DNA from 3 places in the Vibrio sp. JCM 18905 genome. Region 3 is predicted to be linked to each of the others. Evidence: predicted binding sites of a transcription regulator. Region 3 holds the regulator's gene; each other region holds the start of a gene.
The links. Region 3 encodes MetJ, which represses methionine synthesis genes. Its sites were predicted from a motif close to TTAGACNTNTANANGTCTAA; they were not measured.
Positions count from the first base shown of each region.

Region 1: metK (methionine adenosyltransferase) is a predicted target of MetJ. The motif match lies at 2,379-2,398, and genes of this name have one in related genera.
Region 2: metE (5-methyltetrahydropteroyltriglutamate--homocysteine S-methyltransferase) is a predicted target of MetJ. The motif match lies at 1,727-1,746, and genes of this name have one in related genera.

Region 1 covers NZ_AP043880.1:641,024-645,313, reverse strand. The annotation lists gene ACZ5ZC_RS19715 (LysR family transcriptional regulator) at 1-73, shown strand, start outside; gene tkt (transketolase) at 168-2,162, opposite strand; gene metK (methionine adenosyltransferase) at 2,478-3,632, shown strand; gene ACZ5ZC_RS19700 (DUF2189 domain-containing protein) at 4,034-4,290, shown strand, end outside.
Region 2 covers NZ_AP043880.1:1,318,099-1,322,388, reverse strand. The annotation lists gene metE (5-methyltetrahydropteroyltriglutamate--homocysteine S-methyltransferase) at 1-1,546, opposite strand, end outside; gene metR (HTH-type transcriptional regulator MetR) at 1,825-2,736, shown strand; gene ACZ5ZC_RS22770 (DUF4250 domain-containing protein) at 2,757-2,957, opposite strand; gene ACZ5ZC_RS22765 (hypothetical protein) at 3,111-3,821, opposite strand; gene ACZ5ZC_RS22760 (EAL domain-containing protein) at 3,908-4,290, opposite strand, start outside.
Region 3 covers NZ_AP043880.1:449,974-454,263, reverse strand. The annotation lists gene ACZ5ZC_RS18790 (bifunctional aspartate kinase/homoserine dehydrogenase II) at 1-440, opposite strand, end outside; gene ACZ5ZC_RS18785 (O-succinylhomoserine (thiol)-lyase) at 453-1,616, opposite strand; gene metJ (met regulon transcriptional regulator MetJ) at 1,842-2,162, shown strand; gene ACZ5ZC_RS18775 (malic enzyme-like NAD(P)-binding protein) at 2,276-3,553, opposite strand; gene bfr (bacterioferritin) at 3,757-4,233, opposite strand.

The sequences.
Region 1 (4,290 bases), 190 kb from region 3:
AAGACCACCACTGCGCTTATCCGTACTTTTAGACTGTATTCACCAAAGCATTCCACAAGGTTGGAAAACCTGACAAAAAACAAAAAAGGCCATCGCAATGATGGCCTTTCCAACTTTAGTATCTAACAGTCGTCCTTTACGTTCGGACTATTGAGACAATCTAGCAGTTACGCTAGCAATTCTTTTGCTGTGTTCACTACGTTTTCAGTCGTGAAGCCAAACATCTCGAATAGCTGACCAGCAGGTGCAGATTCACCAAATGAAGTCATACCGATGATGCGACCGTCGAAACCAACGTACTTGTACCAGAAGTCTGCGATGCCCGCTTCGATAGCGATGCGTGCTGTTACGTCTGATGGCAATACTGCTTCACGGTAAGCAGCGTCTTGCTTGTCAAATGCATCCGTTGATGGCATTGAAACAACGCGTACTTTCTTACCTTCTGCCGTTAGTTGAGTCGCAGCTTCTACTGCTAGCTCAACTTCAGAGCCTGTTGCGATAAGGATAAGCTCTGGCTTGCCTTCGCAATCTTTCAGGATGTAAGCACCTTTCGCGATGTCCGCTACTTGCTCAGCTGTACGATCTTGTTGCGCTAAGTTTTGACGAGAGAAGATAAGTGCTGTTGGTGCATCTTTACGTTCAATCGCTAGTTTCCATGCTACGGCAGACTCAACCTGGTCACACGGACGCCATGTGCTCATGTTTGGCGTTACGCGTAGAGATGCCATTTGCTCAACCGGTTGGTGAGTTGGGCCATCTTCGCCAAGACCAATCGAATCGTGCGTGTACACTTGGATGTTCTGAATTTTCATCAGCGCAGCCATACGCATTGCGTTACGAGCGTATTCCATGAACATTAGGAATGTTGCGCCGTAAGGAACGAAACCACCGTGCAATGCGATACCGTTGATGATAGCGGTCATACCGAATTCACGTACACCGTAGTGGATGTAGTTGCCAGAGAAGTCATCCGTTTCTAGAGACTTAGAACCAGACCACATGGTCAGGTTAGAAGGCGCTAGGTCAGCAGAACCACCCATAAACTCAGGAAGCATTTGACCAAACGCTTCTAGTGCATTTTGCGATGCTTTACGTGATGCAATGTTCGCTGGGTTTGCTTGAAGATCAGCAATGATTTGGTTCGCTTTTTCTTCCCATTCCGCTGGAAGTTCGCCGTTTAGACGACGTTTAAGCTCTGCTGCTTCTGCAGGGTAAGCTGCTGCGTATGCTTCGAACTTTTCATTCCAAGCCGCTTCTTTCGCTGCACCTGCTTCTTTTGCATCCCACTCAGCGTAAACATCTGCAGGGATTTCAAATGGACCGTACTCCCAACCTAGGTATTCGCGAGCCGCTTGAATCTCATCGTGACCTAATGGTGCACCGTGACAGTCATGTGAGCCAGACTTGTTAGGAGAACCGAAACCGATAATTGTTTTAGTACAGATTAGAGTCGGACGAGGATCCGCTTTAGCCGCTTCAATCGCTGCGTTGATTGCTTCAGGATCGTGACCGTCTACCGCTGGGATTACGTGCCAGCCGTAAGCTTCGAAACGCTTAGGTGTATCGTCAGAGAACCAACCTTCAACGTGACCGTCGATAGAGATACCGTTGTCATCCCAAAACGCGATCAGTTTGCCTAGACCTAATGTCCCAGCAAGAGAACATGCTTCATGCGAGATGCCTTCCATTAGACAGCCGTCACCCATGAACACATACGTAAAGTGGTCAACGATGTCGTGACCTTCTTTGTTGAACTGTGCCGCTAGTGCTTTCTCTGCGATAGCCATACCAACAGCATTAGTGATGCCTTGGCCAAGAGGACCCGTTGTTGTCTCGATACCAGGCGCGTAGCCGTACTCTGGGTGACCTGGGGTTTTTGAGTGCAATTGACGGAAGTTTTTCAGATCATCAATAGATAGCTCATAACCGCTTAAGTGCAGTAGAGAGTAAATAAGCATTGAGCCGTGACCGTTTGACAGCACGAAGCGGTCGCGGTCGGCCCACTCTGGGTTTGATGGGTTGTGGTTTAGGTGAGAGCGCCAAAGAACTTCAGCGATATCAGCCATACCCATTGGTGCGCCTGGGTGGCCTGAGTTAGCTTGTTGAACACCATCCATGCTTAGAGCACGAATTGCATTGGCAAGATGTTTACGAGACGACATGTCTGCTCCTGAGTACATTAAGCGAAACGAAAAGTAGGTCATAATTCTCTCAAAGCCCTGTTAGGTGTGCAAACGTTTTCCAGTCCAAAACCTCACAAATATTGCACCTTTCGCGCCAAATCGTTCGAAGTTCTTAAAATTATCAATAAATCAGGCAAACGTTTGGTTATAACAAAAACCAAAAAAGAGCTTGTAATTCGAGCAATCAAATTTAGAATAGACGTCTAGATGTAGATACACCTACAAAAATTAGTATTAATTTGCGCTGGAGAGTTTATCATTCCCCAGTTTTAAACCAGATATAGTGGAGCTAACATGGCTAAGCACCTGTTTACTTCTGAGTCAGTATCAGAAGGTCATCCAGATAAAATTGCAGACCAGATTTCTGATGCGGTTCTTGACGCGATTCTAGAGCAAGATCCAAAGGCTCGTGTTGCATGTGAGACTTACGTTAAAACCGGTATGGTAATGGTGGGTGGTGAAATCACGACTTCAGCATGGGTAGACATCGAAGAGTTAACTCGTGAAACCGTTCGTGAAATCGGCTACGTACATTCAGATATGGGCTTTGACGCAGATTCTTGTGCGGTACTAAACACAATCGGTAAACAGTCGCCAGATATCAACCAAGGTGTTGATAAAGCTGACCCTAAAGAACAAGGTGCAGGCGACCAAGGCATCATGTTTGGTTACGCTTGTAACGAAACTGAAGTACTAATGCCAGCGCCAATTACTTACTCTCACCGTCTTGTTCAAAAGCAAGCAGAAGTTCGTAAAAACGGCACACTACCTTGGTTGCGCCCTGATGCAAAATCTCAGGTAACATTCCAATACGATCAAGGTAACATCGTTGGTATCGACGCGGTTGTTCTTTCAACTCAACACTGTGATTCAATCTCAACTTCAGACCTGCGTGAAGCGGTAATGGAAGAGATCATTAAGCCAGTGCTACCTTCTGAGTGGATCAACAAAGAAACAAACTTCTTCATCAACCCAACTGGTCGCTTTGTAATCGGTGGTCCTATGGGTGACTGTGGTCTAACAGGTCGTAAGATCATCGTAGATACCTACGGCGGCGCAGCTCGTCACGGTGGCGGTGCGTTCTCTGGTAAAGATCCATCAAAAGTTGACCGTAGTGCAGCATACGCAGCACGTTACGTAGCGAAAAACATCGTAGCGGCTGGCATGGCTGACCGTTGTGAGATCCAACTTTCTTACGCAATCGGTGTTGCGGATCCAACGTCTATCATGGTGGAAACGTTCGGTACTGAGAAAGTATCTCACGACATCATCATTGAAGCGGTTCGTCAATTCTTCGACCTACGTCCATACGGTCTACAAGAAATGCTTAACCTTCTTCAACCTATCTACAAGAAGACAGCGGCTTACGGTCACTTCGGTCGTGAAGAATTCCCGTGGGAAGCGACAGACAAAGCTGCACTTCTACGCGATTTCGCTGGCATCAAATAATCAGGCCAAGCAAGAATCAATCAAGCCCTCGCCTCTGGCGGGGGCTTTTTATTTTCAGCAACTTTTATCTAGCCATTTCGGCTCATACCGCCCAGCCCCATGAAGCAGTCCTGTTTCTCCCTCATTTTTATACCGAATAAATTTTCAGCAATTATTTGTAAATTATCCCATCTCCGCCAATAGTTAAAATATTGTTAATTCCAATTTAAATAGAGACGTCGGATGCTGGCGACTGTGGCAGCAACACTTACGAAAGACACGAGTCAGGCATCTTTATGGCCGATACCAAACTAAGCCAATGCTCAGATGTAAACTTGAAAAAGTCGCTTCAAGTTTGACTGAACAAAAACCGCTGTCAGTTGGTATAAGCGGATAATGTGGGAATAAATCAAGGAGGAGTTATGCCTCGAACTGTTAATCCATCGGACTTCCACAACAAGCGAAAGGAAGTGCCAGATAACGAATACGCCAGAACCATACCGTGCAACACGGTTAATCTTTCTGCACCTTTTCATTGGCTCGCATTAGGTCTGCATGATTTCGTGCGAATGCCGCTTATTAGTGCTTTCTATGGCATCTGTTTTATGGCAGCTGCCATAGGCATTGTTTTGCTCGTACAGTGGCAAGGCACACACTTGGTCGTCATGCCCAGTTTGAT
Region 2 (4,290 bases), 870 kb from region 3:
TCTGTACCCAACCAAATTTCGTCGTTTGGAAGCCCGCCAAGTTCTCCGCGAAGTATTCTACCATGTCGTTACGCTCAGCTTCACCATGCACAAGCACATCTAGGTCAAGGGCTTCTTGGCGTTTTACGGCATCCGCAATATGTCCTTTTAGTGCTTGGATATAGTCGGACTCAGATAACTGGCCAGTGCGATAAGCGCTGCGCTGAACACGAATTTCACCCGTTTGAGGGAAAGAACCGATTGTCGTGGTTGGCAACAGAGGCAAGCCCAATACTTCAGCTTGATGCGCAGCACGCTCCGCGTAAGGTGCGCTACGCTCGGCAAGTGACGCAGTAATACTGTTTAAACGTGCTTGAACTTGTGGCTTATTCACATGCGTTGCCGTTTTACGTGCTTTGATTGGCTGGCTGTAGGTATCACAAGCGAGAATCGCATCTTGATCACCATCGAGTGCTCGGCCAAGCAAGGCGACTTCTGTTACTTTTTGTTTTGCGAACGCAAACCAGCTTTTCACTTCCTCACTGAGTTCTGTTTCCAGTTCCAGATCAACCGGGCTATGTAGCAAAGAGCATGAGCTCGCAACCCAAAGGTTGTCGCCCAGTTTTTCTTTTACTGGCTGTAGACGTTCAAGTTGCGCACTCAAATCCGAGCGCCACACGTTACGACCGTTGACCACGCCAGCAGACAGCACCCAACCCTCCGGTAGTTTGGCAACCACGTCGTCAAGCTGCTGAGGCGCGGCAGATAAATCGATATGTAAACCATCCACTGGTAGCTTTACAATTTTGTCTAGCGTATCGCTTATAGAGTCAAAGTACGTCGTTAGCAGCACTTTTACATCGCTTCGAATCACTTGGTACGCTAGCTTGAACGCATCAGCCCACTGACTTTCAAGCTCTAGTGACAAAATTGGCTCATCAATCTGAACCCACTCAACACCTTGACTCGCGAGCTTTGCCAAAATAGCTTGGTAAGCCGTAAGCAATCGTGGCAGTAGCGTCAGGCGATCGAATCCTTCTTCTACCTCTTTACCTAAGTAAAGATAACTGACTGGGCCAAGCAAAACTGGCTTCACTTTATGCCCAGCTTGGGTTGCTTCGTTGACTTCTTCAAACAGTTGAGGCCAGCTCACTTCAAATGTATCGCCCTTGCTAAATTCAGGTACGATGTAGTGGTAGTTTGTGTTGAACCATTTAGTCATATCCGATGCTGCAGCGCCCGCACAGCCGCAACCCGCTTGAGATTGACCGCGACCCACTTTGAATAGCGTATCCAAATCAGGGAAACCGTCTGCGTGACGTTTTGGCACGTGACCCAGTAACAACGTGGTCGTCAGTACATGATCGTACCAAGCAAAATCGCCAGCGGTGGTAAAACTCAAGCCAGCATCTGTTTGCGTTTGCCAGTTTTGAGCGCGCAGATCTGCTCCAACCTTTTTAAGCTCTGCTTGATCAATTTCTCCGCGCCAGTATTTTTCCTGAGCGAATTTTAATTCTCGTTTTTCACCGATGCGTGGATAACCTAGTACGTGCGTTGTTGTAGCCATGTCCCTATTCCTTTTTCAATCTTGTTCAATTTGTTTGGGTCAGAGTATCTTTCGTCATAAAAGATGTCTGGATGGCTAAACTATCGCTCTCATCTGCGGTTTGAACAACGTCCATTTATTCAACTTGTTTATTAAAAAAATTCATCATGAGGCGACATGATTCGCAAATAAACACAACAAATAGACGTCTAGACGTTTACATATCCATTTTTTGTCGTTAAGTTATTTATACGATTGCTATTCTGTTCATAGCGAGCAACAAAGGATGAAAGGAATTCATGATAGAGCTAAAACATTTGCGGACACTCACTTCGCTTCGAGACACCGGCTCTCTAACCGCGACCGCGACCGCGTTGCATCTCACTCAATCGGCCTTGTCTCACCAGATCAAAGATTTAGAGGCACGGATTGGGGGACAATTATTCCTTAGAAAAACTCGTCCGGTGAAGTTCACTTCAGAGGGAGAAATCCTATTGCGTCTTGCAGAAGATATTCTTCCCAAACTCGCAAGAGCAGAAAATGATTTGGCAAGCTTGAAAGAAGACGTCAATGGTCGGTTGCATATGGCGATTGAATGTCACTCATGTTTCCAATGGCTCATGCCTGCTCTCAGGGAATATCAACTTGCTTGGCCTAGCGTAACACTGGACTTTTCATCAGGTTTTGGCTTTGAACCACTTCCTGCACTGTTAGCTGGCGAGTTGGATCTCGTTATCACGTCAGATATTCAACCTCGTTCTGAAGTGCATTATGAACCTTTATTCGACTTTGAAATGCGCTTAATTACCGCGACCAACCACCCATTGGCGGAAAAAGAAGTTATTGATCCGCAAGATCTCGCAGATCAAACCATGCTCTCTTATCCGGTTCAAAAACAAAGGCTAGACGTCGTAAAACACTTCTTGCAGCCAGCGGGGGTAGAGCCCGCCAAATGGAAGCAAGCCGACAATACTCTGATGTTAGTGCAAATGGTTTCCGCAGGATTAGGGGTTGCAGCACTGCCAAATTGGGCGATTTCTGAATTTTCTCGCCAAGGCCTTATTACCAGTAAACCTTTTGGCCAAGGCTTATGGCGTCGCTTATTTGCTGCAACGCGTCACTCAGAGAAAGATAAACGTTACTTACAAGCCTTTTTCGCAACCGCAAGGCTACAATGTAAAAGCCACCTTGACGGAATCAAGATGGCTTAGGGATATGGATTAAGAAAGGTTTAGCGTTGATATGCTTTAAATTGGTTGGTCAATGGATCGTACTGATAACCAAGCATATCAAGCTTGCCTACAACGGACTCTACATCCATTTCATACACCGATACTAACTCGTCAAAACTGTCGCACTCTAAACGTAGCTTTTCATTGACGATACCTAGCAAAATAATGCTGTCCAAATTACCTACATTGCTTAAATCCATCGCGACTCTCCTCTTCGACAAGGTATATAAACAAGCGTAGACGTAATCACGTGAATTTAAAGTGAGCGCGATCCAAAACGTGAGTGCCTTATACTCAAGCAACCTAGAAAGGACTTGAGTACAAGCAGTATTGATCTGTTTCTCGACTCGAGATTAAGCCGCCAGAGAGAATAAACCTTGTAGGCTCGTCATTGACGCGAGCGCGAGCAACAGGGCGACGCTCAGTTGAACCTTTTCTGGTTTTTTATGTGTGAAGATATGCCAGCACCAAACAATGATTGAAGAAACTAGCATGGCTAAAGATAATAAAATTGGTTGTGTTGCGGCGCTCAATGTCGCTTCATTTAACTGGTAAGAAGCAAATAGAGTTGCGATTACCAGCAGCATTCCAGACACAATGCCCGTAACTGGCAAAATGCGGTGAAATGCCTGCAATCTGCTACGAGCGATAGTCAGAAGCAATTGAGAAAATGACGCCCCAAGGAAAAATATCATTATTGCCATCGCAATAGACGCAGGCCAGCTTGGCTGTTCAAATGCTTGAATACTTACATACGCAAAAGCCAAACCATTCGCTAAATGCATCGCCCAAAGAGGGCCTTTTTCACGCGTTTTCTTGGTTTGAACCTGAGAGTAGAAATAGAAAATAGCGAACACGATCATAAATGCTTCAATGCGAAGAGAAGCAACCGCAAGCCACAATAACGCCACTGCTGGCAACATTTTATGAAGACGGCCTCTCTGCCCCGGACAAATATCGCCCTTGATGAGAAGTAAAGTCAGTAGCGCTTGCGCGCCAAATAGCATCGGAGGAAAAGTAACCAGCAATTGTTGAATCATGTTAAATGCACGCTCAAAAGTCATTTTGGGGTGGCGATAATAGCAAATCACCTATCGTCAAACCACCGAAAGTCTATCCCCAAATGTACTAGAACAGCGAGACTTTTTATTCAACAAGAAGCGAGATACTTCAACGCATCTTCTTGAGTTAACACACCTCTGTATTCTTCTTTTTCATCACATAAAACCCACGGGAAGCGAATGCCTGTTTTGATTAGCTCTCGAATAGCAGCGACAGATAAGTGCGCATTGACGAGCACAAACTCCGTGCTCATTATCTGGTTCACCGGGCGTTTCCAAATCCAATTTTCTCGCTCAGTCTCTAATTCTGTCCCCATGGAAGGCGTTAGGTGTAAGTTAACTTGCTCTTTGGTAACTAAGCCAACACAGCGCTTTTCGTTAATGACAACCAGCGGCGAACTTGGACTTAAATTCATATATTCCACCGCCAACGATAATGGTTCCCCGGGCTCAAGGTGCCTGACCTCTTCAT
Region 3 (4,290 bases):
GCTCGTGCATCTTGTGCAACAGCGGGGATAGAACGTTGAGATAATAACGCGGCCAATAGGCGAGCAGACCAAACTTCTCCATGTCCTAGTACCGCGGCTTTTTGCGCGCCAGTGAGTGGTGCTGTCAGCTCAGATAAGGTACTGAACTCATCATGCAGTAACGCTAATAGCTCTTCTTGTACTTCATTTTCCAACAAATTTTCTATTAGCTCCGTTTGGAACTGCCTTAGGCTTTGAAGTGCTTCATGTGCGATTCGGCCATCTTTCTCTAACCCTTCCAGGAACTCAATCAAGCGGTTAGTAGTTTTTCCTGCCGCCGAAACGACCACGAGATCATTTTCCGTCGAATACTCCTTAAGAATATCCACAACGCGTAAATAGCATTCTGGGTTTGCTAAGCTACTGCCACCAAACTTATGCAGCTGACGTTGTACAGTCATTATTCTCGTCTCCTATTGTTGGGCAGCTTTAGCGAATGCTTGCTCTAAATCCGTGATGAGATCTTGTGCATCTTCCAAGCCGACAGACAAACGCAATAGTTGATGTGACACCCCCGCTTCTGCCAGTGCTTCCTCTCCCATAGCGCGATGCGTCATGGATGCCGGATGACAAATCAAGCTTTCTACTCCACCTAATGACTCAGCCAATGAAAACAGTTGGAGCTCTTTAACGAACACTTTTAACTGCTCAAACGAACCGGCAAACTCAAAGCTCAGCATAGAGCCAAAACCAGTTTGCTGCTTTTTAGCGATGTCATGACCTGGGTGCTCCGGCAGGCTTGGATGATAAATGGTTTTAACTAACGCTTGCTTCTGGAGATAAGCCAGTACCTGCTGTGAACTCTCTTCATGCACTCGCATGCGAGCACCAAGTGTACGAATGCCTCGCAACGTCATATAACTATCGAAAGGTGTGCCAGTCGCACCAATGCAATTGCCCCACCATGCAAGCTCTTCTGCATGCGCTTCTGTTTTGGTGATGATCACGCCACCAATCACGTCTGAATGACCGTTGATATACTTCGTTGTGGAGTGAATGACGAAATCTGCGCCCAAGTCCAAGGGCTTTTGGTACACGGGTGTCAAAAAGGTATTGTCCACCGCAACTAACGCGCCGACTTGTTTCGCTTTTTCACAGGTAGCTGCAATATCCACTACGCGAACCAGAGGGTTTGACGGAGTTTCTAGCAAAATGAGTTTTGGTTTTTGTGCTAATGCTGCATCCAAAGCTTGCTCGTCTGATTGATCGACAAACTGAACCTTAAAATCGCCTTTGTTGGCTCGGGTATTAAAAAGACGATAGGTGCCGCCATAACAATCGTGAGGAGCAATAATGAGATCATCAGGGCCAAGAAAAGCGGACACCCATAAATTTAATGCAGACGTACCGCAGTTCGTGACAACCGCTCCTTTTCCAGACTCGAGTTCAGATAACGCACTTTCCAACAGTCCGCGGTTTGGATTTCCAGATCGCGTGTAATCATACTTAGGTACTTCACCAAAAGCAGGAAAACCATAGTTAGTGGAAAGATAAATAGGTGGAACGACAGCGTGATATTGGCTGTCTGATTCAATACCAGTGCGTACTGCAATGGTCGCAGGTTTGCGAGAGCTCATGGGTGTATCCTTTCACGGGTAATGACTTCTAAATAGGAATGCGCTATATCTAATGAGTAAAATAAAGTGATCAACACGCTTCCTTTGCTGTTCTGTTCACTTTACTCGTCAAAAAATGAGACGTCAACACTTCTAGACGTCTATATGTCTTTGCTTATGGCGGTAAATGCAGCTAAAATCAGCACCTAAATTATTTTTAACCGATTACATAAATGAAGGTGTGCAATGGCTGACTGGAATGGCGAATACATTAGCCCATATGCAGAGCACGGCAAAAAAAGCGAACAAGTAAAAAAAATTACCGTCTCTATCCCGCTAAAAGTTTTAAAAGTGCTAACTGATGAGCGTACTCGCCGTCAGATCAATAACTTACGCCATGCAACCAATAGTGAATTACTATGCGAAGCATTTTTGCACGCGTACACAGGTCAGCCACTTCCAACAGATGAAGACCTTCGTAAAGACCGTCCAGATGATATTCCAACAGAAGTAAAAGCACTGATGACGGAAATGGGCATCGAATTTGAGTCGTTTGACGAAGAGTAAAAAAGCGAGGCTGGAGGCTTCAGATAGCAATTCTTATCTCAAGCCAACAGAATGACATAAAAAATGGGACGCGATTGCGTCCCATTTTTTGTACATCACATCTAATAGATATATTACTCTGCCATGTAGTTTTCAGGCATCTCGATACGAGCAACACCTGAATCAACCGCCGCCTGAGCCACTGCTTTTGCAACACGTGGTAGTAAACGTGAGTCCATTGGTTTTGGAATGATGTAGTCTGCACCAAACTCAAGCTTATCGACGCCTGCGGCCTTCAATACAGTTTCAGGTACAGGCTCTTTTGCTAGCTCACGAATCGCCTCAACGGCTGCAAGTTTCATTTCATCATTGATTTCACTTGCGCGCACATCAAGAGCACCACGGAAGATGAATGGGAAACACAATACGTTGTTTACTTGGTTCGGGTAATCACTACGGCCAGTCCCCATGATCAAATCATCACGAACAGCGTGGGCAAGTTCCGGCTTAATTTCAGGATCTGGATTCGAACATGCAAATACGATTGGCTTATCTGCCATCAGCTTCAACGCTTCCGCTGGCAATAGGTTTGGACCAGATACACCTAGGAACAGATCCGCGCCTTCAATCACATCTTCTAATGTGCGTTTGTCCGTGTTGTTTGCGAATAGCTGCTTGTATTCATTAAGATCATCACGACGAGTGTGGATCACACCTTTACGATCCAGCATGTAAATTTTTTCGCGCATTGCACCACATTTAATCAGCAGCTCCATACACGCAACAGCTGCAGCGCCAGCGCCAAGACAAACGATCGTTGAGTCTTCAAGCTTCTTACCTTGAAGTTCGATCGCGTTCAGCATGCCTGCCGCCGTTACAATCGCAGTACCGTGCTGATCATCGTGGAATACTGGTACATCACAACGCTCAATTAAACGCTTTTCAATCTCAAAGCAATCTGGTGCTTTAATATCTTCAAGGTTGATACCACCAAAGGTGTCTGCAATGCTTGCGACAGTATCAACAAATTCATCGATCGTGCGGTGCTTAACTTCAATATCAATCGAATCAAGACCTGCAAAACGCTTAAACAGTAACGCTTTACCTTCCATTACTGGCTTAGATGCAAGTGGACCTAGGTTACCTAGACCTAAAATAGCGGTACCGTTAGAAATAACAGCAACCATGTTGCCTTTCGCTGTGTACTTGTACACGTTATCAGGGTTTTGTGCGATCTCACGCACTGGTTCTGCAACACCAGGGCTGTAAGCAAGGGCAAGATCACCCGCCGTTTCCGCAGGCTTTGTCAACTCGACAGCAATCTTCCCTGGGGTTGGATAAGCATGGTAATCCAATGCTTTTTGGCGATGTTCTTCTTCTGGAGTGGCTGCTTGGCGATTGTCTTCAGACATGGACGTTTCTCTTTTTTATTTTTAGGTAAGGGGGGATAAATTCTATCGGATAGAAATCAAACTTCATAGGCAAGATTGCGAGCAATATCCTTAAAAAGCCGATAATAAAAGAGATTAGACCAGATAGCGGGGATAAGCACCTGATTTTCGAGTCAGGTGCTCTTTTCTTCTTACAATTGAAGTGCGCAAAATCCTGGACGTTATTACTCTTCGTCTACGTATTGCGCTTGGAGGTAGTTCTCAATGCCAGACATTTCAATCAAGCCAAGTTGCGTCTCTAGCCAATCAACATGCTCTTCTTCATCTTCAAGAATATCTTGAAATAGATCGCGAGACACATAGTCTCGAATGTCTTCAGCATAAGCAATCGCATCTTTTAAATCTGGAATGGCGGCCATTTCAAGCTTTAAGTCACACTCGAGCATTTCTTTAGTGTCTTCACCTATCATCAACTTGCCTAAATCTTGTAGATTCGGTAAGCCCTCAAGAAACAAAATACGCTCAATCAGATGATCGGCATGTTTCATCTCATCGATAGATTCGTGATATTCCTTATCTGCTAGGTGCTTTAACCCCCAGTCCTTATACATTCGAGCATGAAGAAAATACTGATTAATAGCGATGAGCTCATTTCCGAGCACTTTATTGAGATGTTGGATGATGATTGGATCGCCTTTCATGACAAAAACCTCCTCTTTAGCTTCATTTAAATGTAGAAGCAAATGAGAAGGTGTCAA